DNA from 2 places in the Pseudoalteromonas sp. B131b genome. Region 1 is predicted to be linked to the other one. Evidence: predicted binding sites of a transcription regulator. Region 1 holds the regulator's gene; the other holds the start of a gene.
What was found. Region 1 encodes sigma-54, which starts transcription at its own class of promoters, with help from an activator protein. Its sites were predicted from a motif close to GTTGGCACGNNNNTNGNNT; they were not measured.
Positions count from the first base shown of each region.

Region 2: a site for sigma-54 is predicted at 9,266-9,284, ahead of P4S65_RS18000 (amidase family protein). Genes of this name have one in related genera too.

Region 1 is NZ_JARLUZ010000001.1:202,254-217,386, reverse strand. It holds gene mgtE (magnesium transporter) at 1-1,234, opposite strand, end outside; gene P4S65_RS01075 (HPr family phosphocarrier protein) at 1,336-1,608, opposite strand; gene rapZ (RNase adapter RapZ) at 1,652-2,497, opposite strand; gene ptsN (PTS IIA-like nitrogen regulatory protein PtsN) at 2,517-2,969, opposite strand; gene hpf (ribosome hibernation promoting factor) at 2,974-3,261, opposite strand; gene P4S65_RS01055 (RNA polymerase factor sigma-54) at 3,288-4,787, opposite strand; gene lptB (LPS export ABC transporter ATP-binding protein) at 4,857-5,582, opposite strand; gene lptA (lipopolysaccharide transport periplasmic protein LptA) at 5,579-6,121, opposite strand; gene lptC (LPS export ABC transporter periplasmic protein LptC) at 6,111-6,665, opposite strand; gene kdsC (3-deoxy-manno-octulosonate-8-phosphatase KdsC) at 6,662-7,213, opposite strand; gene P4S65_RS01030 (KpsF/GutQ family sugar-phosphate isomerase) at 7,214-8,185, opposite strand; gene P4S65_RS01025 (calcium/sodium antiporter) at 8,189-9,157, opposite strand; gene P4S65_RS01020 (ATP-binding cassette domain-containing protein) at 9,426-10,241, shown strand; gene mlaE (lipid asymmetry maintenance ABC transporter permease subunit MlaE) at 10,241-11,020, shown strand; gene mlaD (outer membrane lipid asymmetry maintenance protein MlaD) at 11,034-11,582, shown strand; gene P4S65_RS01005 (MlaC/ttg2D family ABC transporter substrate-binding protein) at 11,588-12,268, shown strand; gene P4S65_RS01000 (STAS domain-containing protein) at 12,261-12,554, shown strand; gene P4S65_RS00995 (BolA family protein) at 12,560-12,817, shown strand; gene murA (UDP-N-acetylglucosamine 1-carboxyvinyltransferase) at 12,832-14,091, shown strand; gene P4S65_RS00985 (trypsin-like peptidase domain-containing protein) at 14,149-15,133, opposite strand, start outside.
Region 2 is NZ_JARLUZ010000002.1:1,732-16,864, forward strand. It holds gene P4S65_RS17960 (glucan biosynthesis protein) at 109-1,647, shown strand; gene P4S65_RS17965 (2OG-Fe(II) oxygenase) at 1,946-2,245, shown strand; gene P4S65_RS17970 (DUF1272 domain-containing protein) at 2,239-2,487, shown strand; gene P4S65_RS17975 (hypothetical protein) at 2,531-2,833, shown strand; gene P4S65_RS17980 (allantoate amidohydrolase) at 2,972-4,255, opposite strand; gene P4S65_RS17985 (pyridoxal-phosphate-dependent aminotransferase family protein) at 4,269-5,498, opposite strand; gene P4S65_RS17990 (sulfite exporter TauE/SafE family protein) at 5,502-6,326, opposite strand; gene P4S65_RS17995 (gamma-glutamyltransferase family protein) at 6,314-7,897, opposite strand; gene P4S65_RS18000 (amidase family protein) at 7,894-9,099, opposite strand; gene P4S65_RS18005 (putative 4-hydroxy-4-methyl-2-oxoglutarate aldolase) at 9,437-9,919, opposite strand; gene P4S65_RS18010 (TetR/AcrR family transcriptional regulator) at 9,923-10,576, opposite strand; partial or broken gene yddG (aromatic amino acid DMT transporter YddG) at 11,024-11,945, shown strand; gene P4S65_RS18020 (ankyrin repeat domain-containing protein) at 12,000-12,515, opposite strand; gene P4S65_RS18025 (catalase) at 12,615-14,141, opposite strand; partial or broken gene P4S65_RS18030 (HAD family hydrolase) at 14,569-15,133, shown strand, end outside.

The DNA of each region.
Region 1 (15,133 bases):
TACTTGCGCCAGCCACACCAGCCACGACTAAGTTCATAAACATAGCGAAGGCAAGTACACCACCAAGCATAAAGTCCCATTGCCATAGGGCAATAACACCTGCAATTAATAATGACCACAAAATACCGTTTAACGCACCAATGGCAAGTTCTTTCATCATTAAAAAACGTTGGTTTGTTTGGTTTATATGGCCTACCGCAATACCGCGTATAACAAGCGTTAACGATTGACTTCCTGCAACGCCACCCATAGAAGGGACAATACCGTTTAGTACCGCCAAAATAGGTAAAACATCTAGTGTTCCTTCAAAAAAGCTAGCAACAAAGGCAGCTGCAAGTGCGGTTAGTAAATTGACACCTAACCAAACTGAGCGTTTTTTAGAGCTTTTTAGTACTGGCGCAAAGGTATCTTCTTCATCATCTAGACCGGCTAAGCCTAGTAAACTATGCTCTGCATCTTCTCGAATTACGTCAACAATATCATCGATAGTGACACGACCAAGTAATTGATCGTTATCATCCACAACAGGTGCTGATATCCAATTATGGCGCTCAAATAGTTGCGCGACTTCACTTTCATCCATTGAAATTGGGATTGATTCACAATCTTCATCCATCAAATCGCGAACAATTTTTTCAGGTGGGTTCGTTAATAACGTACTCAGTGATAGAGCGCCTATAAAACAGTTGTGTTTATCAACAACATATAGGTCATCTGTACCTTCTGGTAGCTCCCCACGTAGCCTAATATATCTAAGTACAACATCGAGCGTTACATCAGGACGAATGGTTACCGTATCGGTGTTCATTAGCGCGCCAGCTGAACGCTCTTGATATGAAAGTGCTTGTGTTGCACGCTCACGGTCTTGAATATCCATCGCGCTGACAACGTCTTTATAAACGGTGTCTGGTAAACTACGGAGTACTTCACCTAAGTCATCGTGGCCCATGTCTTCAGTTGCGGCTGCAATGTGCTCAGGTTCCATTTGGGCAATAATGCCTAAACGAACATCTTCGGAAAGCTCTTCAAGAACATCACCTTGTACATCAGGGTCAACCAATTGCCAAAGTAGTCGGCGAATTTTATGCGGCGATGACTCTAATAATAATGCGGTATCACAAGGAGCTGTTTTTGCTAACATCCGCCTAACTTGAACAAATTGACCACTGTTAAGCGACTTTGTCACTTGTTTTAATTGTTGTAGTGGATAGTCTTGTTCAAAAGCTTCAGGCATTGGCGTCCTTATTGATTTTTATATAACTATGGATAGGGAGGTTTATTAATGGGGTAATTAACCACATTTAGTTTATCTTAGTTTCGGTTTTTAGCTAAGTGCTATTCTTCTTCATTAAAGCGTTGTGCTATCAATTGACCAACGGCATGTAAAGCTTGTTCGGCATCAGGGCCCTCACACACTACTTTTACCTCTTTTCCTTGACTGCTTTCCAGTAGCATTAAAGCCAATACACTGTCCCCAGGCGCTTCTTTATCATCTTGATATATCATGATTGAGGCATCAAATTTAATTGCAAGTTGCGCTAATACTGTAGCGGCTCTTGCATGAAGTCCTAATTTATTTTTTATTAAAAAAGTGTCTTCTAAACGCATAAGTTACTCTACCTAAGCTGAACAGATGATTATTTTGAATGAGTTATTTTTCTTGTTCTCTATGGCGGATTTTTACATTTGGATGTGTCATCGAAAAACTTTCACCAATCGTTTGTGCTAAATATACTGAGCGATGTTGCCCACCAGTACAACCTATAGCAATAGTTAAGTAGCTACGGTTATTTCGCTCTAAATGTGGCAACCATGTTTGTACAAAAGTTTGAATTTGCCAAGTGAACTTTTGGACAATGCTGTGGCTGGCTAAGTAATCCTTTACGGGTTGGTCTAAGCCATTTAAAGGTTTTAATTCTGGCTCCCAATGTGGGTTCGGTAAAAAGCGTGCATCAAAGACATAATCAGCTTCCTTAGGAATGCCGTGTTTAAAGCCAAATGACTCAAAAGTAACAATGAGTTGTTTATCTTTTTTACCCAGAATTTTTTCACGAATTGATTCAGCAAGTTGATGAACACTTAAATCACTCGTGTCGATCATATAGTCAGCGCGAGTAGTGAGAACATCGAGTAGTTCTTTTTCTTTTTTTATAGCTAAATCAAGAGGTAATGAGTCAACTGATAACGGGTGTAGACGGCGAGTCTCAGAAAAACGTTTAATTAATGTTTGATCCTCACTGTCTAGATAAAACAGAGTCGGTTTAGCAAAGCCAGGTAAGTATTCAAGGATATCGTTAAATTCATCTTGCTCTTTTGGTAAATTACGGACATCAATACTAACTGCAATTTTGTCGTAGTTATCAGATACACTTCTCACTAAAGAAGGTAGCAGATTAATTGGAATATTATCTACGCAATAATAACCTAAATCTTCAACTACGCGTAAAGCAACCGATTTTCCAGAACCGGAACGGCCACTTATGATAATTAATTCCATTTATCACCCATTATGTTAATTACGATTGTTCTACAATAACTTGATACAGTTCAGTATCTGATTTTGCGCTGCGTAACTGTTTACAAAAATCTTTATTATTTAGTTTATCAGCTATCGTTGCGAGCGTCTTTAAGTGCTGCTGGTTATCGCCATCAGGTACGATGAGAGCAACAAATATATCAACAGGGCGATTATCTATTGCATCAAAATTAATAGGTGTTTCGCTTACTAATACGAGTGCTAAAGGCTCTTCTGCACCGCTCATTCGCCCATGAGGGATTGCAATACCTCTTCCTATACCAGTGCTTCCCAGTTTTTCTCTATTCATTAAGGCGCTGAGAATATCTTGTTGAGAAAGATATGGAAGCTTGTCATGAGCAAGTTGACTGATGAACTCTAAAATTCTTTTTTTACTATTAAAAAGGACCGCAGCTCTGCTGCAGTCCTGGCATATAAGTGAACTTAATTTCATAATATTAGTGTCGAGCAAGCTTCTCTTTGTGTTTAATAACTTGGCGATCGAGCTTGTCAATCAGCGAGTCAATGGCGGCGTACATATCTTGATGTTCAGTAGAGGCAAATAACTCAGCTCCACTTACATGAATCGTTGCCTCAGCTTTTTGGTTTGATTTTTCTATATCAAGAATGACATGAACATTATTAATATGATCTGAGTGTCTTTCTAGCTTCGCAAATTTGGTATTTACATAATCTCTTAATGAATCAGTTACTTCTACGTGACGACCAGTTAAGTTTAGTTGCATAAGCATTACCCTCTTTGTTTAGCGTCTTAAATCAAACTTTTTCGCTGATTTGACGGTGGAATAGCTAGAGATTCGCGATACTTTGCGATTGTACGTCTCGCTACTTTTATTCCTTGCTCAGCTAATATATCTGCAATTTTACTATCACTCAATGGTTTTGCTGAGTTTTCTGCTGCGATTAATTTTTTAATGAGAGCGCGTATTGCTGTTGATGAGCATTCGCCTCCATTTTCAGTACTTACATGGCTTGAGAAAAAATATTTAAGCTCAAAAATACCGCGAGGTGTATGCATATATTTTTGAGTTGTTACGCGTGAAATAGTTGATTCGTGCATTTCGACCATTTCTGCTACATCATTTAAAACCATTGGTTTCATGGCTTCTGGGCCATGCTCAAAAAAACCTTGTTGTTGCTTAACAATACAATTAGTTACTTTTAATAGTGTATCGTTTCTACTTTCTAAACTTTTAATAAACCATTTAGCTTCTTGTAGATGCGAGCGAATAAACTGGCTATCACCACTTGATTTAACGGTGCGTGACATTGCTGCATATTGGCTGTTGACTCTGATTTTAGGCATGCTATCTGGGTTTAGTTCAACAACCCAGCGACCTTTTATTTTTTTCACCGATACATCAGGAATTACATACTCAGATTCTTCTCTAACTATAGTATCCGCCGGTTTTGGGCTAAGAGTATGTATTAAAGTCATTATTTCTTTAAGCTCTTCTTCTTTGAGCTTTGTTTTTTTCATTAATGTACGATAGTCGCGAGCAGCTAATAGATCAATGTGCTCGGTTAAAATCATTTTTGTTTCATTAATATAGGGTGTTTCTTTATCGTATTGGTTCAGCTGAATACATAAGCATTCTTGTAAACTACGTGCTGCAATACCAACAGGGTCAAACAATTGAATTCTTTTTAAAACAGCTTCTATTTCGTCAAGTTCAACTTCGTTGTCTTCTTCGTTCTCTTGATTAAAACTTTCTAAAATTTCTTCGCAGCTCAGTGTTAAAATACCCGAATCATCGACGGCTTCAACAATCGCAATCGCAATCGCTTCATCGGTAGGACTAAAGGGAGTCAGTTGTAGTTGCCACATTAGGTATTCATGGAGCGTTTCAGTTGAGGAGCCTTGGTATATAGATTCATCTTCAGGCATTGGTCCTGATGATGATGCTGGGGCTGCGCTCATATATTCATCCCAACTAACATCCATAGCCATTTCATCACTTAGCGTATCTTTAGCAAGTGCTTCACCACTGTCTTGCTCATATTCGCTCGGAACATCATCAGCATTTGCGCTAACAGTGACATCGTCGTTATCTGCTTTTTGCTCGTTTTTACCAGCAGAATCTTCGGCGTAATCTTGCTCTTCAACCTCTAATAGGGGGTTGCTGTCGAGTGCTTCTTGTATTTCTTGCTGGAGATCCAATGTACTGAGTTGCAACAGGCGAATTGCTTGTTGCAGCTGTGGAGTCATTGTAAGTTGCTGGCCCATGCGCAGCTGTAATGATTGCCTCATGTATCTCTAACAATCCTTTTATGTTGTTATAATTAATACTAGCAGATGCTTAAAGACATGGCGTAAATGTTACAGCCTAAATTGCTCGCCTAAATAAACATCACGTACTGTTTTATCGTTTAATACGTGTTCTGGAGTGCCTGATGCAATTAACTCACCATGAGAAACTATGTAGGCTTTTTCGCAAACATCAAGAGTTTCTCTTACATTATGGTCGGTAATTAACACACCAATACCACGATTTTTAAGATGTTCTATTATTTTCTTTATATCTAACACTGAAATAGGGTCAACACCAGCAAAAGGCTCATCAAGCAATATAAATTTAGGATCAGCGGCTAGTGCTCGCGCTATTTCAACTCGGCGACGCTCGCCTCCTGATAATGCCATACCTTGGCTATCACGAATGTGCTGAATACTAAATTCATCTAATAAATTGTTAAGTGTGTCTTCTCTTGCTTGCTTATTTAGCTCTTTACGTGTTTCTAAAATAGCCATTAAGTTTTGATAAACAGTAAGCTTTCTAAAAATTGATGATTCTTGGGGTAAGTAACCAATGCCTAATCTAGCACGACTATGCATAGGTAAAAGAGTAATATCGTTATCGTCGATAGAAATCTTGCCTTTATCACTAGGTACAAGGCCTACAATCATATAAAACGTTGTGGTTTTACCTGCACCATTAGGGCCAAGTAACCCGACTATGCTGCCAGCCTTTACTTCCAGACCTACATTTTTTACAACTTCACGGCCTTTATAACTTTTAGCTAATAGTTCTGCTTTTAATGTACTCATGGCTGACCTTTATCGTTTTTTTCTTTTTTAGTCTCAATAGGTACTAAAATAGTATGCACACGATCGGTTGAGTTTTCGTCTTTTTCAGCGCTAATTAATTGCTGTTGTATATCGTAAGTAATACTCTTGGCATTTATTTTTTGACCCGCTTGCGATACTTGTGCATCGCCAATAAGGGTTAAAAATCGTTTAGCTACATCATAACGAACTTCGTTTGCGCTGGCGCTCATTATAGTGCCGTCAGTTTGTTTTTCTTCGAAATATGCAGGGCTACCAGTTGCAATTAGTAGCTGTTTATTATCGCCTAATTCATCACGTTTATGTACTTCTAAACGGTCGGCTGTAATACGGCGGTTGCCGTGAATAATCTCAACATTTTTTTCAAAAATTCCGACGTTTTCTTTTAATTGGCCTTCTTGTTTGTCGGCACTTATTGATATTTGATTCGCTGCAGGTTGAATCGCTTGTTCAGCAGCGCTAAGGTTGAAAGCTAGTATAAGTGTCGGAATAATAAGTATTTTTGAAATTTTATTGGTCATAATATATAGTTCGCGTATGGTTAATAAGTTTTATCACTTCAGTTTTTAAATCGGCTTCAAGGCCTTTACCGGTGATCTTTAAATTGGGTCCCGTAACAATAACGGGTTGCTCTGAACGCATCGTGAGTAGTTTTATATCTACTTGAATATTATCCGCATTAATCTTGTCTATCATTGCATTATCAGTAAGATTCTTGGCAACCACGTTACCTTCTAAAATTAATTGTTTTCCTTCATATAACGTTGCTTCGTCTGCATTTATTCGCCATGTTTGTTTTTCGTTATATAAGGTGAAAATGGGCTTTTCAAAAAAGGTAAAGCCTAACTGTTGATATAATTCCATTTTAGCAGCTGTAACTTTATGATTAATTTTACCATTTTCATCATAGGCCGTTTGTTTTAGCTCAATAGCAATATAATCAGGCTTAGCGATAACTTCAGCTTCAACCTGAGCTGTCATATTTGTTTGTGCAAAATAAGGGTACCAAAGCCAAACCATACAGCTGATGAATAAAACGCTTAAAATTATGCGCGCTGTATTCATGAACTAGTACCTTTGCTAGTAAGTGGTTTGTCGTTCTCTAGCATAAGTAAGTCGGTTAGTTCTCTCACTGCGCCAAAACCACCCAGCATCTGTGTCGTGTAATGTGATAAACGCTTGATTAGTGGGTGAGCATCGTTAACTGCAACGGCAAACCCGACTAATTCCATTACCGGCATATCGGGGCCATCATCACCAATGTAGGCAATTTGATCATCACTTAGGTGAAGCTTGTTTTTTAGCTCTTCGTAAGCAATAAGCTTGTTTTCTTGACCTTGATAAATATGTTGTACTGTTAAACTGGTCATACGTTGTTGCACTATCTGCGAATGGCGACCAGTAATAACAGCCACTTCAAAGCCACTGTTTATAAGCGCTTTAATGCCAAAACCATCTTTTGTATTAAATGCTTTGAGCTCTTCACCTTGATTGCCAAGATAAATTCGGCCATCAGAAAATACACCATCAATATCGCATATAAGTAGTTTTACTTTTTTAGCACGTGCTTTTGCATCAGCACTCAGCGGTTGATAGAGTTCTTCAAATTGCATTTATAATACTCCTGCTTTTAATAAGTCTTGCATATTTAGTGCGCCAATAGGCTGGTTTTGCTCATTAACAACAATCAAGCCATTTATACGTTTGTGTTCCATTATATTAAGCGCTTCAGCAGCTAAAATATCTTGTGTAGCTGTTGTGCATGACCTAGTCATAACAAGGTCTATTTGTGTTGTATGAATATCTAGTCTTTGCTCTAAAATACGGCGTAAATCACCGTCGGTAAATAATCCCACTAGCTGATTACTTTTATCAACAATGGCTGTCATACCAAGGCCTTTGGCTGACATTTCAATAAGTGCATCTTTTACGGTTTGTGAGACGCTAATAATAGGTGTATTTGCGCCGCTGTGCATAACATCTTTTAAGGTTAGTAATAATCGTTTGCCTAAACTGCCCCCAGGGTGAGAAAGCGCAAAATCATCGGCGGTAAAACCACGAGCTTCTAACAGAGCCACTGCCATCGCATCGCCCATAGCAAGAGTCGCTGTAGTGCTCGCCGTTGGTGCTAACCCTAAAGAGCATGCTTCTTTTTCTACTTTAATGCATACATGTACATTTGCATGTGTTGCCATGGTCGATTTAGTATTGCCTGTCATGGCGATTATTTTTGCACCAAGGCGTTTTAAAACAGGGATAATATTTAAAACTTCACTCGTCTCACCTGAGTTTGAAATAAGCATGACAACATCGTTTTTGGTGATCATTCCTAAATCGCCATGGCTAGCTTCGCCTGGGTGTACAAAAAAGGCAGGGCTTCCTGTACTTGCAAGTGTTGCTGCAATTTTATTACCTATGTGGCCTGATTTACCCATGCCAATAACAATAATTCGACCTTCGCAGTCAAACATTAATTGGCATGCGTGATGAAAATTTTCATCTACATATTGCGCTATGTCATTAAGTGCTTGGCGTTCAATATTGAGAACGCGAAGACCCTGTTCGATAAAGTTCAGCGTCGTCATTATTTACCCTACTTGACTAAAAATGTACCCTTGGTAGCCCAAAAATGCGATAAGCAATAAGCCACCTTCCATTCTATTGATGCGTTGGGTGCCTCTAAAGTTCAATGACATGATGATAAGAGCAAATGTTGCACCAATCATAATGAGTATATCTCGACTCGCTACTGACGGATCGATAATGGATGGATTAATAATACCTGCGAGCGGTAACACAGCCAATATATTAAAAATGTTTGAACCAACAATATTGCCTAGAGCTAAATCATCTTCATTTTTTAATACACCGGCAATTGAAGCTGCAAGCTCCGGTAAGCTCGTGCCAATGGCAATAATAGTTAAGCCAATGACTAGATCGCTTAGGCCAAAGTATTTAGCTATGTCGACTGCGGAACCAATTAAAAAATGTGAGCTAACAGGGAGTAGAACCATGCCAATAACTAACCAAAATACCGCTTTTTTAGTTGGTACATCGTTAGGTACGTCGTCACAGGCTTCTGTTATAAATGGGTCATCTTGGTTTTTTGCGCGCAGTGAAATAATAATCAAACCGCCTATAAACACGATAAAGCCAATAAGTAAGGCGACACCTTCGGCTAATGAAAAATAATTGTCTGAAAAAATATACCAGGTAGCGAATGATATCAGCAAGACCAGTGGCATTTCGCGTTTTAATGTACTTGAAGATACAGACAGAGGTCTAAATAACGCTGTAATACCTAACACAAGTAGAATGTTTGTTATGTTTGAACCGACAGCGTTACCAACTGCAGTATCTGTTTTATTTGCGAGCGCTGCAGAAGCGGAAACCATCATCTCTGGGGCTGACGAACCCATTGCCACAACAGTTAAGCCTACAATTAGGGTTGGTACGCCAAAGTTTTTTGCAAGTGCCGCTGCGCCATAAACAAACCTGTCTGCACTCCAAACAAGAGCCGCAAAACCAAGAATTAAAATAACAAACGAGGTAACCATTATATTAAGCCAGTTATTCAAAATACAGATGGCGCGAATAGTAACAAAAGCAAAGGTGAAAGTATAAATAAAAGAGTCAGGTCAACTCTAATTACAATAACTTGTTGAATAATATTTTAAGGCGCTTATATCAGCACCTTAAGCTGCAGTTAAGCCGTTATAAACGAGTCTTATACTCCTTTTTGCAAGTGTATTACAAAATCTTACGAATTGTTTTTTCCATCTTGGTTAAAAAAGCTTTAAAATAGGTGCACTAGTGAACATTGTTATGGAGAGCGACTTGTCGCAATCAATAGTAGAAGTCAAGGATGTTAGCTTTTCGAGAGGCGATAGAAGCATATATAAAAATATGAGCTTTAGCGTTCCTAAAGGTAAAATCACTGCGATTATGGGGCCAAGCGGAATTGGTAAAACGACCATGTTGCGTTTAATTGGCGGTCAACTTAAGCCTGACTCCGGTGATATTTTATTTGAAAGTGGTAGTATCCCAAATATGTCGCGCAAAGAACTCTACGAAGCGCGAACTAAAATGAGCATGTTATTTCAAAGTGGTGCGTTGTTTACTGATATGTCGGTATTCGATAATATAGCGTTCCCAATTAGGGAGCACACTGAGTTGAGTGAAGACCTAATTCGGTTGGTTGTGCTAATGAAATTGCAAGCTGTTGGGCTACGCGGAGCGAAAGATTTAATGCCTTCTGAATTATCGGGAGGTATGGCTAGGCGCGCAGCTCTGGCACGTGCTATTGCGCTCGACCCTGAACTTATAATGTACGATGAACCATTTGCAGGCCAAGATCCTATTTCTATGGGGGTGTTGGTTAAATTAATTAAGTCACTCAACGAAGTGCTTGGTTTGTCTTCTTTAATTGTAACCCATGATGTTAACGAGGTAATGAGTATTGCTGACCACGTTATTATTATCGCTGATCAGGGTGTAATTGGTTGTGGAACACCTGACGAAATGCGCAATCATGAGTCTCCTTTAGTGCAACAGTTTTTAAAAGGGTTGTCTGATGGTCCCGTGCCTTTTCATTTTCCAGCTCAAACATATGCAGATGAGTTGCTTGGAGAAAAAGCATAATGTTGGATTTATTTCAAAAATTAGGGCATAAGACGCTAGGTCGTTTTGCGGCTCTGGGTCGCTCAACTTATATGCTTTTTGGCGCACTTGTAAATGTACCTAACTTTAAAAAGGGTACACCTCTACTTATTCGTCAGCTCTACATGGTGGGTTCGCAATCTTTGCTCATTATTATGGTGTCAGGTTTATTTATCGGTATGGTCTTGGCATTACAAGGCTATACGGTATTAGTTGGGTATGGTGCAGAGGATAGTTTAGGGCCATTAGTGGCATTAAGTTTATTACGAGAACTCGGGCCTGTTGTTACAGCGTTATTATTTGCAGGGCGAGCGGGCAGTGCGCTTACTGCAGAAATAGGCTTAATGAAAGCAACAGAACAGTTATCATCATTAGAAATGATGGCAATTGATCCACTAAAACGAATTATTGCACCGCGCTTTTGGGCAGGCTTTATAAGTATGCCGTTACTAGCGGTGATATTTTCAGCAGTGGCAATTATTGGTGCTCATTTAGTTGGAGTTGATTGGCTTGGTGTTGATACGGGTAGTTTTTGGTCAATTATGCAATCACAAGTATCGTTTCAGCAAGACATACTAAACGGTATTATTAAGAGCTTTGTATTCGCCATTGTGGTGACTTGGATAGCACTTTATAAAGGGTATGACTGTGTGCCGACCTCTGAAGGGATCAGTAAAGCAACCACCGAAACGGTTGTTCATTCGTCATTGGCGGTTTTAGGGTTTGACTTTATTTTGACAGCGGTAATGTTTACCAGCTAATAGGGTATAGATAATGAATTCACGGAAATTAGAAATTTTAGTTGGTTTTTTTGTGGCGTTAGGAATTTTAGCGTTTGCTATGCTTGCGCTTAAAGTCGCCAATTCAGGTATTAGCGGCTCAGGCGAGACGTACACACTTAATGCTAAATTTGAAAACATAGGGTCATTAAAGGCACGTGCACCAGTAAAAGTGGGCGGAGTCGTTATTGGTCGAGTAGAGTCAATTTATGTTCATCCACAGGAGTTCTTGCCAGTGGTTAATATGACCATTGATGCACAGTATTTATGTCGTTTTTCAGACACGAGCTCAATCTCAATTTTAACATCGGGTATTTTAGGTGAGCAGTATCTAGGTATCCACCCTGTTATTTCTCCTAATTCAGCAGAGCAACGCTGTTTAGGTCAAGTCGTAACCGAAAATAAGCAAGACGAAGCAATTGATGATTTATTTGGTGTAGACAGTAAAGCGTTAGGTGACGGTGATTCAATCACTGATACTAAGTCTGCCATTGTACTTGAAGAGTTAATTGGGCAGTTTTTATTCAACCAAGGTAGTGAGTAATTATTATGTTGAAAAAGTTTCTAGCTATTGTAGCAATTAGCACAATGACGCTAACTCAAAGCGTAAGTGCTGCAGATGTTAAACTAAATGATCCAAACAAAATGGTACGCCAAGTCGCGGATAACACATTTGCACGTATCAAAAAAGATCAGCCATTAATCATTAAAAATCAAGAGCATCTTCGTGTCATTGTTGAAGAAGAATTAATGCCTTATATTGACTACAAATATGCAGCACTTCGCGTGTTAGGTAGTGAAGTATCTAAAGTACGAGCAATTACAGATGAAGCTGAAAAAGCCCAAGCGATTAAAGATATTCAGCGCTTTATTGGTGTATTTAGAGAGTATTTAGTTGCCACTTACGCTGGTGTATTTACACAATATACAAATCAAAAAGTTGAGTTTGGTGCTGAGCAACCATTTAAAGGTAAAGATGTCGTTGTTGTTAAAACTAAAATTCTTGAAGATGGTAAACCTGATATCAGAATAGACTTTAAAGTTCGTGAAGATCGCGATGGTGAATGGCGAGCTTACGATATGATTGCTGAAGGTATTAGTTTATTAGACGCCAAACAAAGCGAACTACAAGGTATTTTACGTCAGCAAGGTATTGACAATGTAAGCAACCTTTTAGAGCAAAAGAGTAAGTTACCTGTTCAATTTAGAGGCAGTAGCTCGAATGACTAAATTGGCAATTAGCCAAGTTGATGAACAGCAGTTTCGAGTAAGTGGTGAACTTACTCGAAATTCCATTAGTAATGAACGGCTTTTGAACGATAAGTTAATAACTAAGCATAAAACCACTTATTTTGACCTTAGTGAGGTATCAAGGGTTGACACAGCGGGCTTAGCTTGGTTAATTCACTCTTTTGCAGAATTTAAGCAGCAAGGCATTCGTCTTGAATTGCAAAATCCACCTGAACAATTGCAAAATTTAATGCAGTTGGGTCAAGTTACAACCCTATTTGAGTGAGAGTTATGGAAACTAGCCAAGTCGAAACATTATTACGCGATGAACTTCAATTAGCTGAAGTGCATGTAAAAGCTAATGGTAGTCATTATGAAGTAATTGCAGTTGGTGAATGCTTTGACGGTTTAAGCCGTGTTAAAAAGCAACAGCTAGTTTATGGTCCGTTGATGAATACAATTTCAGATGGCACAATTCACGCAGTTTCTATTCGCGCTTTCACTCCAACAGAGTGGAAACGTGAACAAAAATTTATTTTACCGCAATAAGTAAGGCCTCCTAAATGGATCAATTTGTAATTCAAGGTGGCACTTCACTTGCTGGTGAAGTTACTATTTCTGGTGCTAAAAACGCAGCGCTTCCTATTTTGTTTGCTGCTTTACTTGCTGATGGTAAAAGTACATTTACTAATGTTCCACGTTTACGTGACATTGTTACCACCGAAGCACTATTAAAAACTTTAGGTGCAGATGTTAATTGGCAAGGCGACACACTTATTATTGATGGCGCAACGGTAAATCAGACGCTTGCCCCTTACGAGCTCGTTAAACAAATGCGTGCTTCTGTGCTTGCACTAGGCCCTTTAGTGGCACGCTTTGGTGAAGCTCAGGTTTCATTACCAGGTGGTTGTGCTATTGGTGCTCGTCCTGTTGATATCCATATTCAAGGTTTAGAGCGCTTAGGCGCACAAATAAGCGTTGAAAATGGTTATATTAATGCAAAGGTAAATGGTCGCTTAAAAGGCGCTGAAATCTTTATGGAGATGGTTAGTGTTGGTGCTACTGAAAATTTACTGATGGCAGCAGCGCTTGCTGATGGAAAAACCATACTTGATAATGCCGCGCGTGAGCCTGAAATTATCGATTTAGCTAATTGTTTAATTGCAATGGGGGCTAAAATTACTGGAGCAGGTACTAGCCGTATCGAAGTGGAGGGTGTTGAGCGCTTGGCGGGTTGTGAGCATAGTATTTTGCCAGATAGAATTGAAACAGGTACATTTTTAGTGGCGGCTGCAATGGCTGGCGGTGAGGTACTTTGTAAGAATACTGATTTTCATTCACTTGAACCTGTGATTGAAAAGCTGCGTGCAACGAATGCATTGCTTGAGGTGCATGATGACAGTATTTACTTAGATATGCGTGGCCGAGAGCTTAAAGCTGTTAATATTAAAACCGCTCCACACCCAGGTTTTCCTACTGATATGCAAGCTCAATTTACAGCATTGAATGTTGTGGCAAATGGCAGTGCAACGATTACAGAAACGATTTTTGAAAACCGTTTTATGCATGTGCCTGAGTTACAGCGCATGGGTGCTAATATTCGTCTTGAGGGCAACACGGCTATTTGTGGTGAAACCAAAAGCCTAAGCGGTGCGCAAGTTATGGCAACTGACTTACGTGCTTCAGCGAGTCTAATTTTAACAGGTATAGTCGCGCAAGGTGAAACCGTTGTTGACCGTATTTATCACGTTGACAGAGGGTATCAGCGCATTGAAGATAAGCTCAGTGCATTAGGTGCTAATATTAAACGTAGAAGCAGTTAAAAGCGCCTAATATATGTAGGTCGGATATGTAAATACACACCGACCTACAATTAGTAGTTATAGTTTTGTTTCAAGCTCTGCGACCATCACCATGATTTTTTCTATTTTGCCATTTCGATAAAGCTCAAACTCTATTTCTTTCCCAGGTTCTGTATTGCCTATTTTTTCAAGTACTTTTTGCGGATTTGCTACGGAAAGCCCTGCAATTTTAATAACGATATCTTGTTCTTCAATACCTGCTTGCCAAGCTGGGCCTAAGGGATCTAAGTTCGTAATTCGCATACCTGAAACAGGAGTTAGGCTATCGTTAACTTCTTTACCTGTGCTGTCTACTGCGGTGCCTTCAAAACCAAGGTAGCCTCTAACTACACGACCATGTCGAATCAATTTTCCCATTACTTTTTTAGCAAGTGAATACGGCACAGCAAAAAATATTCCCTGTATGTTTAAATTTTCACGCGTTTTAAATTGGGCTGAAGTGATACCAACTAAATCACCGTTAGAATTAACTAATGCGCCCCCTGAATTTCCTACATTAATAGCGGCATCCATTTGTAATAAGTTATTATAAGGGCTGTCTGTAATTTTTTGCTTACCAGTAGCGCTAATAATACCTTGGGTAATTGTCTGTCCTAAATTAAGTGGGTTACCTATGGCTAGTACTACATCACCTACACTCGACGTATAGCTATCGCTTATAGGAATAACGGGAAGGTGGTCTGCGTTTATTTTAAGTAATGCAAGATCAGTAATCGTATCAAAGCCGATTAGTTGGACATCAAAAAAGCGCCTGCCGTCTGTCAGAATAACCATAATTTGATCTGCATTATTCACTACATGATAGTTAGTAAGAATGTAGCCATCTTGCGACATAATCACACCAGAGCCTAATTCTTGTACGGTATTTTGTCTTTTATAACGAGGCTCTTTCGAAATGCTCTCAGAAAAAATAGTCACTACGGAGGGGGCTGCACGTTTAACAGCATCTGAGAAACTTAAATGACTAGTACTCATTGCACTCGCAAGAGGCACGTTCGGTAAT
Region 2 (15,133 bases), on a different contig from region 1:
CGCTAGTTCATATTACGTCACGTAATATCCATACAGAACTTTAAGTTAAACATACGTTCGTGCAGCGTTCCCATTTTTATTTGACTCAATTTATTGGACATTCTTTTTATGAAATTAAAGTTATTTATCGCAATTATTTTTAGCACTTCGATGTCGTCTTACGCGACAGAAGCAGTAGATAAAACGCAGTTTTCATTCGAAGACTTAAAAGCGCTGGCAAAAGCCTCAGCCGAAAAGCCCTATACAGAAACCAAGGTGCCAGCGCCGGAGTTAATCGATAAAATTACGTATGACGAACATTGGAAAATACGCTTTAAAGAAGATGAAACCTTATATCCAAGTGGAAAAAAGGCGCCCGTACAATTATTTTATCCTGGGCGATATTTTCCTGAGCCAGTAAGTATTTACATCAGAGACGATAAAAATCAGGTGCAAAATGTACCTTTTAGTAATGACGTTTTTGATATGCCTGATGACAGCCCAGCTTACGATCTCCCAGAAGGGTTTGGATTTGCAGGCTTTAGAATAATGCGCCCAGATATGAAACCAGATTGGATATCTTTTTTAGGCGCGTCTTATTTTCGTACCGACGGGCCAGACGGGCAATATGGTTTGTCGGCTCGAGGTATCGCGATTAATACGGGCATGAATCAACCAGAAGAATTTCCGCGCTTTTCTGCATTTTGGATTGGCCCTGCAGAGAAAAAAGGTGAAAGTGTGTCTGTTTGGGCATTGCTTGAAGGGCCTTCTATTACTGGTGCTTATCGATTTGGTTTAAGTAAAGATAACAAAGAAGCCAAAGGCCATATCACCTCAGTGAGCGCTAATTTGTATATGCGCGCCGATGTTAAACGCTTAGGCATAGCACCGTTAACCAGTATGTATTGGTACTCACAAAAAGATAAAACAGAAGCTAAAGATTGGCGCCCAGAAATTCACGATAGCGATGGCCTGGCGATTCACACAGGATCGGGTCAATACGTTTGGCGCCCGTTAAATAATCCTCAGTCGGTTTCGACCAATAGCTTTATTGATGAGAACCCAAAAGGGTTTGGTTTAATCCAAAGAGATCGTGACTTTAATAACTACCAAGACGACGGCGTATTTTATAATAAGCGTTCATCAGCGTGGATAAAACCTACTGACGATTGGGGCAAAGGCGCAGTTCAGTTAATCGAGATTCCAACAAAAGATGAAACGTTTGACAACATTGTTGCCTACTGGGTGCCCGAAAAAGAGGCGCGCAAAGGCGACGAGTTTACCTTTTCTTATGATATTGAGTGGCGTCCACTCGATCCAAAATCAAAAACGCTTGCAAGCGTTGTAAATACTCGCCAAGGCTTAGGCGGGATCCCCGGCCAGCCAATCCCTGAAGGCGTTAACAAAATGGTGATTGATTTTGAAGGTCCAGTATTTAAAGGCTTAGATAACAAAAGTGGTATAAAGCCGATTGTTGAAGCCAGCAATGGTGAAATACTAGAACCTATTGGAGTTTATCCGGTAGTTGGTACAAACCAATGGCGATTAGCGTTTGACTACAAACAAGCTAACAACAATCCGGTGAACATACGCGCGTATTTAGTTGATAAAAATGATGAAGCTATAACTGAAACATGGGTAACTGATGCAAAGGTAACGATTAAATAAGACCTTAAATAAGCATTAAAGTAAAACGGGTGGCTATATTTTGATTTTCTAGGTAATTATAGCCACCATAATGTCTTTTAAAACGCCAATCAAAACACCATTAAAACTCCCTTTTATATCCCACGTAAAATACAGTAAACGATTGAATCAAAATATGAACTCGGCTATGGTTTGTTTATCAATAAAAATAAAAAAACGAGTTAACTTACTGTTTGTTAGCTGTTTTGAGGGATTGTATGTTTTTTTGAGTAAATTATTTTGTTGGGAGCGAGGTAGGCAAAAATCAGGCTACGATAAAATGTTGATTTGTGGTGCTACGTGGCCAATTAAATTTGATACATATTTGCTTAAATTCCCACAAGGAAGTGAAATAGCACCACACACAGACAAAGTTGAATCTGGTAAACACTATCGATTGAATATAGTGCTTAAAAAAGCAGATTTGGGTGGTGAGTTTATTTGCAGTGATCCGATATTTGAAACAAAGCGGGTTAAGCTATTCCGGCCTGATGTAAGTGAGCATCAGGTATCAAAAGTTATAAAAGGTAATAGATATTTACTCAGTATTGGGTGGATAAGAAGGAGCTCTAAGTGTTAGATTTAAGACCTAATTGTGAATGTTGTGATAAGAATCTACCTGCACAGTCCACAGAGGCTTTTATTTGTTCATTTGAATGCACATTTTGTTCTGGCTGTGCTCAAACGGTATTAAATAACGTGTGCTCAAACTGCTCAGGTAATTTGGTGCAGCGACCAATTCGCCCTTTGGCTGCACTAAAAAATTACCCAGCATCGACTAAGCGGGTGCTAAAAGAAAGTGTTTGTGCGCCAAACACATAAAAACATAAAGTATAATAATTACATTTCTGGGTATGGAGGTCTGATGAGAAAATCCTTTGAATTTACTGTTAAGTCAATCAAAGTTAAAATAATTAACGCTTGGTTTAGTGGTGCTAAATTATATGTAAATGGTGACTTACGAGATACTGACAAAACTTTGTTCGCTTTTAGCAAGAATACTTTGCTATCTGCAAATTTAGGTGAGTTGGGTGTTCTAGAAATCAAGCCATTATCGGGGCTAATTACCGTTGAAATGGATGCATATTTGGTCAATGGTACAAACATTCAACATGTATATAGCTCACATAAACGCCTTAGCCTAAAAGAGCAAAGGGCAGCCCGATAAAGCTACTTTAAATAACGTATATTCCTATGTTTTCCTGCATTTACCTGCCTTCAGTAATAACCTCCAAATGACTTTGAGGAGGTTTAAGCCCCTAAGCATACCAAGTTAATATACTTGGTTTACTCGATTACCTTAAAATCACTCATACTCTTTCACGTAAAGTAAAAGCGCGCTGTACATTACACTGAGTGCCTTTGTTACATCGCTGTCGATAACTGCTTCTGCTGGGTGATGGCTTATACCGCCAGGGCTGCGTATAAATAACATGCCAACAGGGCAAATAGGAGCGATTGCCATTGCATCGTGCCCTGCGCCTGAGGCAAGTGAAGGCGATGCTTGGTTATTGAGTTTACATACGCTTGAAAACAAATGCTGAATAGTGGTGTCGCACGCTACGGCATCGGCGGCATGCGTCCATTGCCAATCAAGCGTTAAATTGCGTTTGCTTGCTATAGATTGTGCGCTGCTTTGTATGGCGCTTAATAAGTTAGCGAGATCTGTGTCGCTTTGTGCGCGTGCGTCTAGGCTTATGGTTGTTTTGCCTGCAATCACGTTTGTAGCCCCAGGGCGAGATTGTATTTGCCCTACGGTGGCAACTTCGCCATTTTTAGCATTACTTGCTAGTTTTTCAATTTCGGTTACTAATTCAGCGCAGCCTGCTAATGAATCCTGCCTCAAGTCCATTGGCGTTGTACCCGCATGACCGCTTTGCCCTGTTAGGGTAAGCATGGCGCGTTTTGCTCCTGCGATTGCAGTTACAACGCCTAGCGCCTGATTAACCGATTCGAGCACCGGGCCCTGTTCAATATGAGTTTCCCAGTAAGCTAGTAATTCGTTTTTATTAAGTGCAGCTTTTGCGTAGTCGTTAGGGTTTAGGCCAAAGTCGAGCATGGCTTGGCGCATAGTTATGCCGTTTGTGTCTTCAATGTTTAGCCACTGTGGGTCAAATTCGTTAGCGAGGGCTTTTGAGCCAATTAAAGTGGTGGCAAAGCGGGTGCCTTCTTCATCGCAAAAGCCCACTACATCTAAATGAAAGGGCAGGTCGAGCTTTAACTTATGTGCAAGCGCTGCAATTTCTATCCCCAGTAGTACACCTAAAATACCATCAAACGCACCTGCGTTTGGTACGGTGTCTAGGTGCGATCCTATAATTAAACGTTTAGCATGGGGGTTTGATGATTTTAGTCGTCCCCAAAGGTTGCCCACTTCGTCTTGCCACGATTGCATGCCCGCCTCAACCATCCATGATGCAGTAACGGCGTTACACTCTTTGTGCTCTTTTGATAAGTACACGCGGTGAATACCGCCTTGCATTTGCGATAGTGCGCTGAGAGTTTTACAGCGAGATAAAGCACGTGTTGCGTATTCATCAGCAAGTTCTTTATCTAATAAAGGGCTGTGTTGTGGGCTTACAATCGTCATGCTAAATCCTTTTTTATTTATAGTGAGCAAGGGCTGCAATGGCGGCTTCGCCTTTAGGGCCTTTGTAACCGTTGGCATGTAAGCAAGCGTCTAAACTTGCAAGTGTTTGTAGTACGGTATCTTTGCGGGCGTTGTAACCCATAGTGCCAATACGCCAAATTTTGCCATGCAGTGGCCCAAACGAGGTGCCAATTTCAATACCAAAATCGGTTAGCATTTGTCCGCGTACGTGGTCGGTATTAATGCCCTCGGGTATATAAACACCCAGTACGTTGTTCATTTTATGCCTTAAATCGCCAAATACGTTTAAGCCCAGCGCTTGAATGCCTGTTAGCATGGCATCGCCGTGTAATTTGTGGCGCGCTACGCAGTTATCTACGCCTTCTTCAATGACTATGCGGGCGCATTCTGAGGCGCAATACAACATGCTGGTGGCTTCGGTATGATGATTTAGGCGCTCCTCGCCCCAGTAATTCATTATCATGCCTAAATCAAAGTAGTTTGAGCGTACAAATGGCTCTGTGCCGTCGGTATGATCGGCAGTGCGAATACCTGCTTCTACTTTCTTACGTTTTTGGATCCACTCGGCGCATTTGTCACTGAGTGTTAAAGGTGCTGAACCAGACGGTCCGCCTAAACATTTTTGCAGACCAACCGAAAGTGCATCGAGTTTCCATTCATCGGCAGGAAGTTCGTTACCCACAATGGATGCGGTGGCATCGCAATAAAATAGTACATCGTGCTTTTGGCAAATATCGCCAATATGCTCAAGAGGTTGGTTCATGGTGGTCGATGTATCGCCTTGTACCATGGCAAGCACATGGGGTTTTACATCAACAATGGCTTTTTCGATTTGTTCAGGGGTAAATACTTCGCCCCACGGTACTTCTATTGTGTGCACCTTTGCGCCAACGCGTTCTGCAATTTCAGCCAGTAAATGCCCAAAACGCCCCATAATTGGCACCAATACTTTATCGCCTGGGCGCAAAATAGAGCACAGTACGGCTTCAATCCCAGCGCGCGATGTGCCATCTATTAGCATGGTCCATTCGTTTTTTGTTTTAAAAATTTCGCGGTAACGTGCCATGGTTTCGTTCATAAAACCGGTCATTACTGGATCGTATTGACCTATAAGCTGCGCCGACATAGCACGTAAAACACGAGGGTCGGCATTAATTGGGCCTGGTCCCATTAATAAACGCTGTGGTGGGTTTAAGGTTTGAACTTGCGTGTTATTAAACATATTTTAGGCTCCCAGAGTCTGAATAAGCATGCGTACGCCGGTTATCATTAAGACAACGGCAAAGGCGCGTTTTAGTTGTTTTTGATCCAGTTTGCTACCAATCTTTACGCCAATAGGCGCAAATAAAATAGTCAGCGGAATAATAAGAAAAAAGGCAGGGAGGTTTACCAATCCCCAAGTACCAAGGGGAGCATCGGTTGGCGTTGTGCCAATACTTAATAAGGTAATAACGCCAGGTAGCGCAATCAATAAACCAAAAACGGCTGCAGTACCTACTGCAACATGGGCGCGTACATTAAATGCGTTTAGCATAGGTACGCCAATAGTGCCGCCACCTATGCCAATCATTACCGACAAACCACCTACAATACTTGCCATAACGCCTTGACCAAATTTACCTGGCAGTTGCTTTACAAGCGCGGGTGCGCCGGCTCTAAATAACATGTTTAAACTGACTAAAATAGCAATACAGGCAAACATAAGTACCAGTGCATTACCGCGTATTGAGTGCGCTAAGTAGCTGCCTACAACGGCCATAACTAAAATAAATGGTGCCCAGTATTTTATTAGCGCAAGGTCAATATTCCCTTTGCTATGATGCGAGCGAATAGATGAAAGCGAAGTAGGTACTATGGTTGCAAGTGATGTAGCGGTGGCTATCATCATTGCCGACTCTGGGCTTACGCCAAAACCTTGCAGTAAAAAATACAGCACAGGGACGATAACAATACCGCCGCCTACACCAAAAAGTCCTGCTAAAATACCGGCAAAAATACCGGTTGCTATTAAGGCTACTATAATTGGCCATTGATTTATTATTTCTGACATTGTGTTCCTGCTGTAGTTACTGTTGCACGTCCATCTGAACGAGGATCTGTTGCAGCTTCAAGGCTTGTAGGTGTATCTAAAATCGCCCCAGCGTGCCCCATCATTTCGTTATTATTATCAACGCTTACCCAATCGTGGTCACGTTGATTTAATTCATGTTCTATATGAAAAACTAACCCTTTTTCAATTTTTAAATTTGTACTTGTATCGCCCCATGTGCGTCCAAGTAACCAACGAGGGTCGCTAATTGCTTGTTTTATTGATTTATTTCGCCACGCGTAGCCTGCAAAAACAGCGGCTTGAGTTTGTGGCTGCCCTTCACCGCCCATTGTTCCGTAAGCAAGTCGACGACCATCGCTAAACTTTGCCATTGCTGGGTTAAGTGTATGAGCGGGCTTTTTATTTGGAGCAAGGGCGTTGGTATCTTGATTGTTTAAACTAAAGCTTAAACCACGGTTATTCCACACAAAGCCGCCTTCACTCATTAATATTCCGCTGCCAAATTCCCAGTAAATACTTTGAATAAAGCTGACTAATTGCCCGTTTTTATCTCTGGCTGCCATCCACACAGTATCGCCAGGCTCTGCGTTAAATGGCCATTTTTTGGCTTTACTCATATCAATATTATTAGCAAGTTCGCTTAAGCGATTATCGGTTAGTGCGTTTTTATAATCATCCCCTAACACATCAGGGTCAGCCCAAAGGGTAGGGCGATGCGTAAAGCTTTGCTTAGTTGCCTCAACAATTAAGTGCGTCCAGTCGGCATCGGTTTTAGCTAAATGCTTTAACTTATTTACGGAACCAATTATTTGTAGTGAATGCACGCCCTGTGTTGGCGCGGGTAAGTTGTAGCAATCAATACCACTGAGGTTTGCATTTAGCGCAGTAACTACCTCGGCTTTAGTATTTGCAATGTCACCTGCTGTAATTGAGCTGCCTGCTTTTGCTAAGTCGGCGGCAAATGAGTTGGCAAGTGCGCCTTCATAAAATACGTTTAAACCATGCTTTGCTAGGTATTCAAACGTTGCTGCAAGTTTAGGGTTTTTAAAATGCTGGCCTGCTTGTAAGGGCTTGCCATTGGGTATGAAGAGGTTTTTAAATGCGTCATTGGTATTGTTAGCAGCGGCTAGTTTTTCGCAGCCTGCTTGCAAGCTTTTTGTTACGGTAAAGCCCTCGCGCGCAAGCTCAATAGCGGGTGCTAAAATTTTTGACAGTGGTAGTGCTGCATGCTCATCTAGTTCAAGCGCTTTTTGCCAGCCGCGTATTGTGCCCGCTTGAGTCAGTGCGCTTAATCCGCCGCGCTCTGGTATTTGTGTGAGCGAGTTATAGGGCGTTGTATTAGTTGCTGCGCGGCCGCAGGCGTCAATAGCGGTAGGCGTTTTTTGGTTTGGGTTATCGATAAGCCAAAAGCTGTCGCCACCAATTGAGTTCATATGTGGATATACAACGCTAATCGCAGCGGCAGCCGCTACCATAGCCTCGGTAGCTGTACCGCCTTGTTTTAGTATATTTATACCCGCCTCAGTGGCCGAAAAATGAGATGCGGTAAATGCAATGTTGTGTGTGGTCATGCCGTTGTGCCTTGTTTAAAGTGTGCAGCTAGGTGCTTAACGCAAGCAAGTAGGCTTTTATCGTTACCGTGGCTCATCATTAATGAAAAACCATACGGATGATCATTTGCTAAATCAGCCAGCGGTAAATGCACTTGCGCTGAGCCACTAAGCCCTGCAATTGCCGAAAGCGTAATAATTTGCATGCGTAAGGCGCTTGTGTCGGCGCCTAATTTAGGTGCGGTTGTGGGTGTGGTTGGCAAAAATAAACAGCTGTTTGTATTTAGGTTTTTAGCTATTAGTGTTTGCCATTGGGTTTGTACTTTTAGTGCTTCTTGTTCTTCTTGATCAGTTAGGGCAAGCGCCATATTAAAACGTGCCGCAATTGCTGGCGCAAACTGGGGAAGTTGCCCCTGCAATTGAAGCCAATCTTTATGCGTTTTTGCGATTGCTCGCCCTTGCAGTATTCTAAAACTATCAGCCAGTTCGTTTAATAAGCTGCTGTTAGGTAGTTCAAATTCTTTATGGTGTTTAAAATTAGGCTTGGTTTTTTCAAGCAATTTTTTAAGTGGGGCTTGTAAAGCAGGGTCAACGAGTTCAAATAACGGCTCGCAAATAACTAAGGTATCAACGTTATTAATAGCTTGATTTGGTAACAGTACATTACCTACATCGCTTAATAGCTCGGCGCTTTGGGTAAGCCAACCTATGGTATCAAAAGGCGGAGCCAACGGTATTAGGCCGTCTTTTTCAACCACGTTATGGCTTGGCCTTATGCCATATAAACCACAATAGCTGGCGGGTATTCTAATTGAGCCGCCAGTGTCGGTGCCTAAGCCAATATCAGCTAAGTTTGCAGCAACGGATGCAGCAGACCCCATACTCGAACCACCGCAGGCATGCCCTTTTAATTTAGGATTTTGCGCAGCGCCATAATGTATATTATTACCCTCTAAGCTATAAGCCAGTTCGTCTGTGTGGGTAAAGCCTATAAAGTTACAACCAGCGGTCATGAGCTTAGTAACCGAGCTTGCCGTATTTTGAGCCGGTTTAGCTGTTTTAAACCAGTGTGGGTTGCTTGCGCTGTTACGCTCGCCCTTTACTGCAAATACATCTTTTACAGCTAAGCGATTGTTTGCAAGTAGACCAGATTGGTTTGTTTGCCACAGGGTAGGACCATGGTCACAAAAAATACCGGTCGTATTATTATTTTTGGTACTCATATCACCACTCGTTATAAAAAATCTGACCAAGCAGTTCAGATTTAGAGTGATTAAAAAGACGGATTAATTTTTATTATTTTTCAGCTCACTGCGTAACATCTTGTTTTTATTTTACAGAGCCTGATCCGCTTTTTAATCGTTTAGCTTATTATATTGTTTAAAACCTAAGCAAGAGGAATGCCATAAATTAAAATCTTGTCCAACTGGTCAGGTTTTATTGGGTTGTATGAGGTTTGTAAATGTGGGCTGTAGAAATAGTGAGATTAAAATGAGCTAAAACAAACCAACTTGGTGCGTAGGTGCACCAAGTTGGTCTCTATTTATATGGTTTTGAGTGCTAAATAAGGGGCGTTTTACTGATGATTAAACCGTTAATATCGGCGTAAACCCAATCGTTAGGTTCAATAGTGGTGCTAAGCATGGTAACAGCTTGGTTTTTATCACCAAAGCCGCGCTTTAAGGTACTACGCGGTGTAGAGCCTAGCGCCATTACAGGTAAGTTCATCGTGGCAAGTATCTCAATATCTCGGCAACAGCCATTTATTATTACGCCTTCCCAGCCATTATTTAGGGCACGCTCAGCCATAATATCGCCTATAAACGCAAAGCGTTTGCTCGCAAACCCGTTTATAACTAACACTTTACCTTTACCATTTTCATGCAATATATCGGCGGCAAAAGAGTTGTCTTCTGGGCAGGTAACGGTAACTACTTTGCCATAAAACGTGGTTTTTTTACCAAAGTGGTAAAGGCCGCTGTCTGCTACTTGCACGTTATCGCGATGATCGTCAAATAAATCGGGTGTAGTAAAGGATGTCATGGGTTAAGTCTCACTTTGCTCAGGTATTTTAAGACCAATACCTTTTAAAATTATGTGGGCAATTGATTGCGTAATTTGTGCCACATCGGTTTCGTCGTACTCTAATTTGTTCATTACGAGTAAAACCTCAGCCTGAAAGTCGGCGTAATATTGCGTGGTAGACCAAATAGTAAAGAGCAAATGGTAGGGATCAACCTTATCCATTTTATCTGCGTCCATCCATGCTTGAAGTACATCAACCTTTTGTTTAACCCAAGGGCGGGTATTGGTTCTAAAGTAGTTTTGTAAATAGGGTGCACCGCGCAGTATTTCACTGGCAAATAAGCGAGATTGCATTGGCTGATTTACGGCCAGTATTACTTTGCTTTTAATATAGTTATAAAGCACGGTAGCTGGATCGTCGTTAATTGTGACGTTATCAAGCCCTAAGTTCCAATTAGCTATTATGCGGTCAATCACAGACTCGTACAGACCATCCTTACTTTTAAAGTAATACAAAATATTAGCTTTTGGCACCTGCGCTTCTTTAGCAACCATGCTCATACTTGCTCCGTCGTAACCTAATTGCGAAAACAATTGCTCGGCGGCATCTAAAATTAGTTTTTGGTTTTTCTCGCGTGTGACTTCTTTTTTATTTGGCTTTATTTGTGTGGTCATTATAAAGTTTGCGTGTTTAACGTATTGATTGATTGTAGCTTTACTGACCAAAAGGTCAATTACTAAAAAGGGTGAATGCTAAAAACAAACGAGAGGTTTAAGCTATTAACTTTAGGGTCTGTTGATCTTTGCGGATTAAAATTTGTTCAAACTAGGGGCTATTTAATCGCGGCGCGAGATTTGTAACCTAGTGGGCTAAGTAAAAACCGAGCAACAAAGAGTAAGTAGCCCCTAGGAAGAACCCTTTGGGCAGCGCCTGTTTGGCATTAATGCTACGTTATCGCCCATTAATGGGGAATAACCACACTATATAGGCTCTGCCTTGCCTAAATACCAAACAGGCTGCTGCAAATTTAACCTTGAAAGAACAACAGACCCTTATTGTTTAATTAAATAATTACTGTTAGTTTAGTTTCAAATTTACGAGTAGTACTTTTAGGTTGGTAAATGGACTTTATAAGCAAAAATAAATATACACTATATGGAGTTGCTGCAATATTACTGTGGAGTTGCTTAGTTGCATTACTACGGGATATTTCTGAGTTGTTTAGCCCCATTGGTGGTGCTGCGGCTATGTATTCTGTCAGTGCGATATTTTTAATTTTGGTTATGGGAGTGCCCAAGTTTAGTGGGTTTTCGAAACGTTACTTGGGAGTAGGTACTTTATTATTTGTATCGTACGAAATTTGTTTGGCGCTTTCTATTGGTATGGCAAATAGCCGTCATCAGGCAATGGAAATGGCGGTTATTAATTATTTATGGCCCACGCTGACTATATTGCTCTCTATTATTATTGTTCGTAAAACAGTAAGTTACTGGGTTTACCCAAGCATGATCATTGCTTTTTTAGGCGTTGCTTGGTGTATTACGGGCGATCAAAAAATGTCACTCGATACGCTTGTTACTAACTTTGCTGATAATCCTGCTACTTACTTAATGGCATTAGCTGCAGCGTTTATATGGGCTATTTATTGCGTAGTAACGCAAAAGCTGAGTAATGGTAAAAATGCCATTACGTTATTTTTTGCTGTTACGGCAATGAGTTTAGTGGGCGCAATATGGTTTTAGTAATGAAGCGCCATTAACGTTTTCACTGGGCTCAAGCATAACATTGCTATTAGCTGGTGTAGTCGTGGGGAGCGGTTATGCACTGTGGAATCAAGCTATTATTGGCGGTAACTTAATGCTTTTGGGAACGCTTTCGTACTTTACACCGGTGTTTTCTACTATTATTTCGGCGTTGTATTTATCTATTACGCTGAGTGCTTCGTTTTGGCAAGGGGTTGTGCTGGTAACAGTGGGCTCGCTAATTTGCTACTTTGTAACGCGAGAAAAGCCTAAACAACCTCAAATAGCGTCTGCAACATAAGACTAATTATTAAAAATAAGCCCTATTATTTTAGGGCTTTTTGTTGCGAGCAGATTATTTTGCATTATTTACCTGCGCTAGTAACTCTATAACTTTTTGTTGACCAAATGTTTGTGCAAATTGCTCGGCTGTTTGACCGGCTTTGTTTTGATGCGCGTTGTCGCAATCAAGTGATACGAGCGTTTTAGCGATACTAAATTCACCTCTAAAAATAGCGGCCATTAGCGCTGTGTTGCCACGGTTATCTTCTAAACAGGCATTGGCACCTAAGTGTAAAAGCGTGTTAACCGTGTTTTTATTACCGTGATAAGTGGCAATCATTAACGCGGTGTAGCCTTTGTTGTTGTAGCTGTCGATAGGAATACCAGCATCTACAAATTGCTCTATTACAGCTGTGTCGTTTGTGCGTGCTGCGGCAAAGTAATAAGCAAATAAGCTATCGTATTGAGTTTTTGCAGAATGTTGGTTTTCAACTTGCGTACTGGGTGTTTGTGTATCTGACGTATTTTGAGCGTAAACGCTACTGGTAAAGCTCAGAAATAGAGCGACTATAATTAATAAATTACGCATAACCATTGCCTCTTATAAAAGAGGAAGGGGTTTATTCCTTCCTCATGGTTGTGGTTTAAATAGCTATTTAGTTGGGACTAATTGCTTTTAACTAGTTGCTTATAAGTTAGCTGCTAGTTGTTTAACCATTTTAAGGTCGCCGTTTACAGCTTTAGTTAAGCGTGTACCGTACTCACTATCAGCTTTGTAAAAGTGGCTAAGCATTTTGTGTTTAACACTGCTGTTTTGCACTTTGCCTAAATCGCCTGCTAGGTTATTAATTAGGTTTGTACGTTCTTGCTTGCTAAAACCACGGTATATAACACCTGCTTGCGCGAAGTTTTGCTGCTTTTTAATCGCAGCTTGTTGTACAAAGCCTTTTAGCTCTGTGTTACTTCTACGTGCAATTGGGTTTTCAGCTACGTTTTCTTGGCTTGGCTGGTAGTTCACATTGCTTGTAGTGTTACCAATATTCATTGCGCCGTCTTGGTTGTAGTTAACCACTTCAACTTTTGCACGGTTAATTGGCAGTTGCTGGTGGTTAGCACCCAGGCGGTACATTTGTGTATCAGCGTAAGAAAACATACGACCTTGTAATAGTCTGTCTTCTGATGGCTCAATACCTGGAATAATGTTTGCCGGTGCCATTGCTACTTGTTCTGTAGACTGGAAGAAGTTAGTTGGCATACGGTTTAGGGTCATTGTTCCTACTTTAGTTTCTTTAATGTCTAACCACATTTTTGTTGCATCTAATGGGTTGTAATCAAAATCATCAAGCTGCGACGGATCAAGCGTTTTAATGTACAGATCCCACTTAGGGAAGTTGCCTTTACCAATTTCGCTGTAAAGGTCGCGTGTTAAGTGTTGGAAGTCTTGGCTTTGCACTTTAGCTACTTCTTTTGCGTCAAGGTTATCAATACCTTGTTGGCTTACCCAATGAAACTTAACGTATTTAACATCACCCGATTTATTAATCATTTTGTATGCATGTACACCCCAACCATCCATTTTACGAAGACTTGCTGGTGTACCGTAGTCGCTGTAAACCCACGTTAGCATTTGTGTAGAACCTGGTTCATACGAGAAAAAATCAAAAAAGCGATTAGGATCTTGAATGTTATCAACCGGAGATGGTTTTAAAGAGTGAACCATGTCTGGAAATTTGATTGCATCGCGAATAAAGAACACAGGTAAATTATTACCTACTAAATCCCAGTTACCTTGGTCTGTGTAAAACTTAGTTGCAAAGCCACGTGGATCGCGCAGTGTTTCTGGGCTGCCTTTTGAGTGAATTACTGATGAAAAACGAACAAATACGTCTGTTTCTTTACCAGCTTGTGCAAACGGTGCTGCAATTGTTAAATCATCTAGCTCTTTTGATGCTACAAACACACCGTGTGCGCCAGTACCACGAGCATGCACAACACGCTCAGGAATACGCTCACGTGCAAAGCGTTGCAGTTTTTGAATTAGTTGCACGTCTTCTAGTAATACACTGCCGCGCTCGCCAGCAGTCATTGAATTTTGGTTGTCGCCAACAGCCGCGCCGTTATCTTTAGTAAGAGTTGTTGCTGCGCTTGCCGGTAATGCTATTGCAAGTGCCAGTGCAGTGAGTGTTAATTTTGTTTTGTTTATTTGAGTATTCATTGTCGACCTCATCTATTTAAAAGTGCCGGCAGTGGTGCAGGCTGTTAATCTGTTAACGATAGTATTAATTTTATTAACTTCGGTAAAACTGATTAATTAGATTGATGTGATTTGTAAAACAGATGAAATGAATTTGCAGATACACTTTTTACATTAATGTAATTTTTTTACTACGACCTTAGTCACAATATGCTTTTATAAAATTTATTAAATACAAAGGTGTTTAGTTTTATCTGGCGGTATTTTCACCACGTTAGTGCGTTTTATACTTACAGCGTGTTGACATATTCGCGCAATAAAGGGAATATGCCCAATCTGTGGGCTTATGCCCATGGTTGGGTTGTACTAAAAAGTTGCACAATATTAATCGCGCTTAACTCGTTATGCTTAAATTAGCTAAACCAAACAGTTTGAATAAGGTGACAAGATGAATACTAATATTGAGCTAGTGATATTTGATTGTGATGGCGTTGTTATTGATAGCGAAATTTTAAGCGCACAAGTACTCATTAATATGCTTGTTGAAAAAGGCGTTGAGATTGACCGCGCTTATGTACAGCAACACTTTTTAGGCTGCAACTTTAAAACAGTAAGCCAAAAAATAGCGGATGCATTTAATGTCACTCTTCCTGAAAGCTTTGAAGGTGACTACCGCGAGGCACTGTTAAACGAATTTGAAACCGGACTAACCACGACTGACGGTATAAAAGACGTACTTAACAATTTAGCTGTGCCTATTTGTATAGCTACTAGCAGCAGCCCAGCACGCACCGCAAAAGCGTTGAGCGTAGTGAGCTTAAGCAAGTACTTTAGCGATACGGTTTTTACCAGCAGCGAAGTTAAGCGTGGCAAACCAGCCCCCGATTTATTTTTACATGCAGCTAAACAAATGGGTGTAAAGCCAGAGCATTGCTTAGTAATTGAAGACAGTAAAGCAGGCGTAAACGCAGGAATTGACGCCAATATGCAAGTACTGCATTACAGCGGTGGGC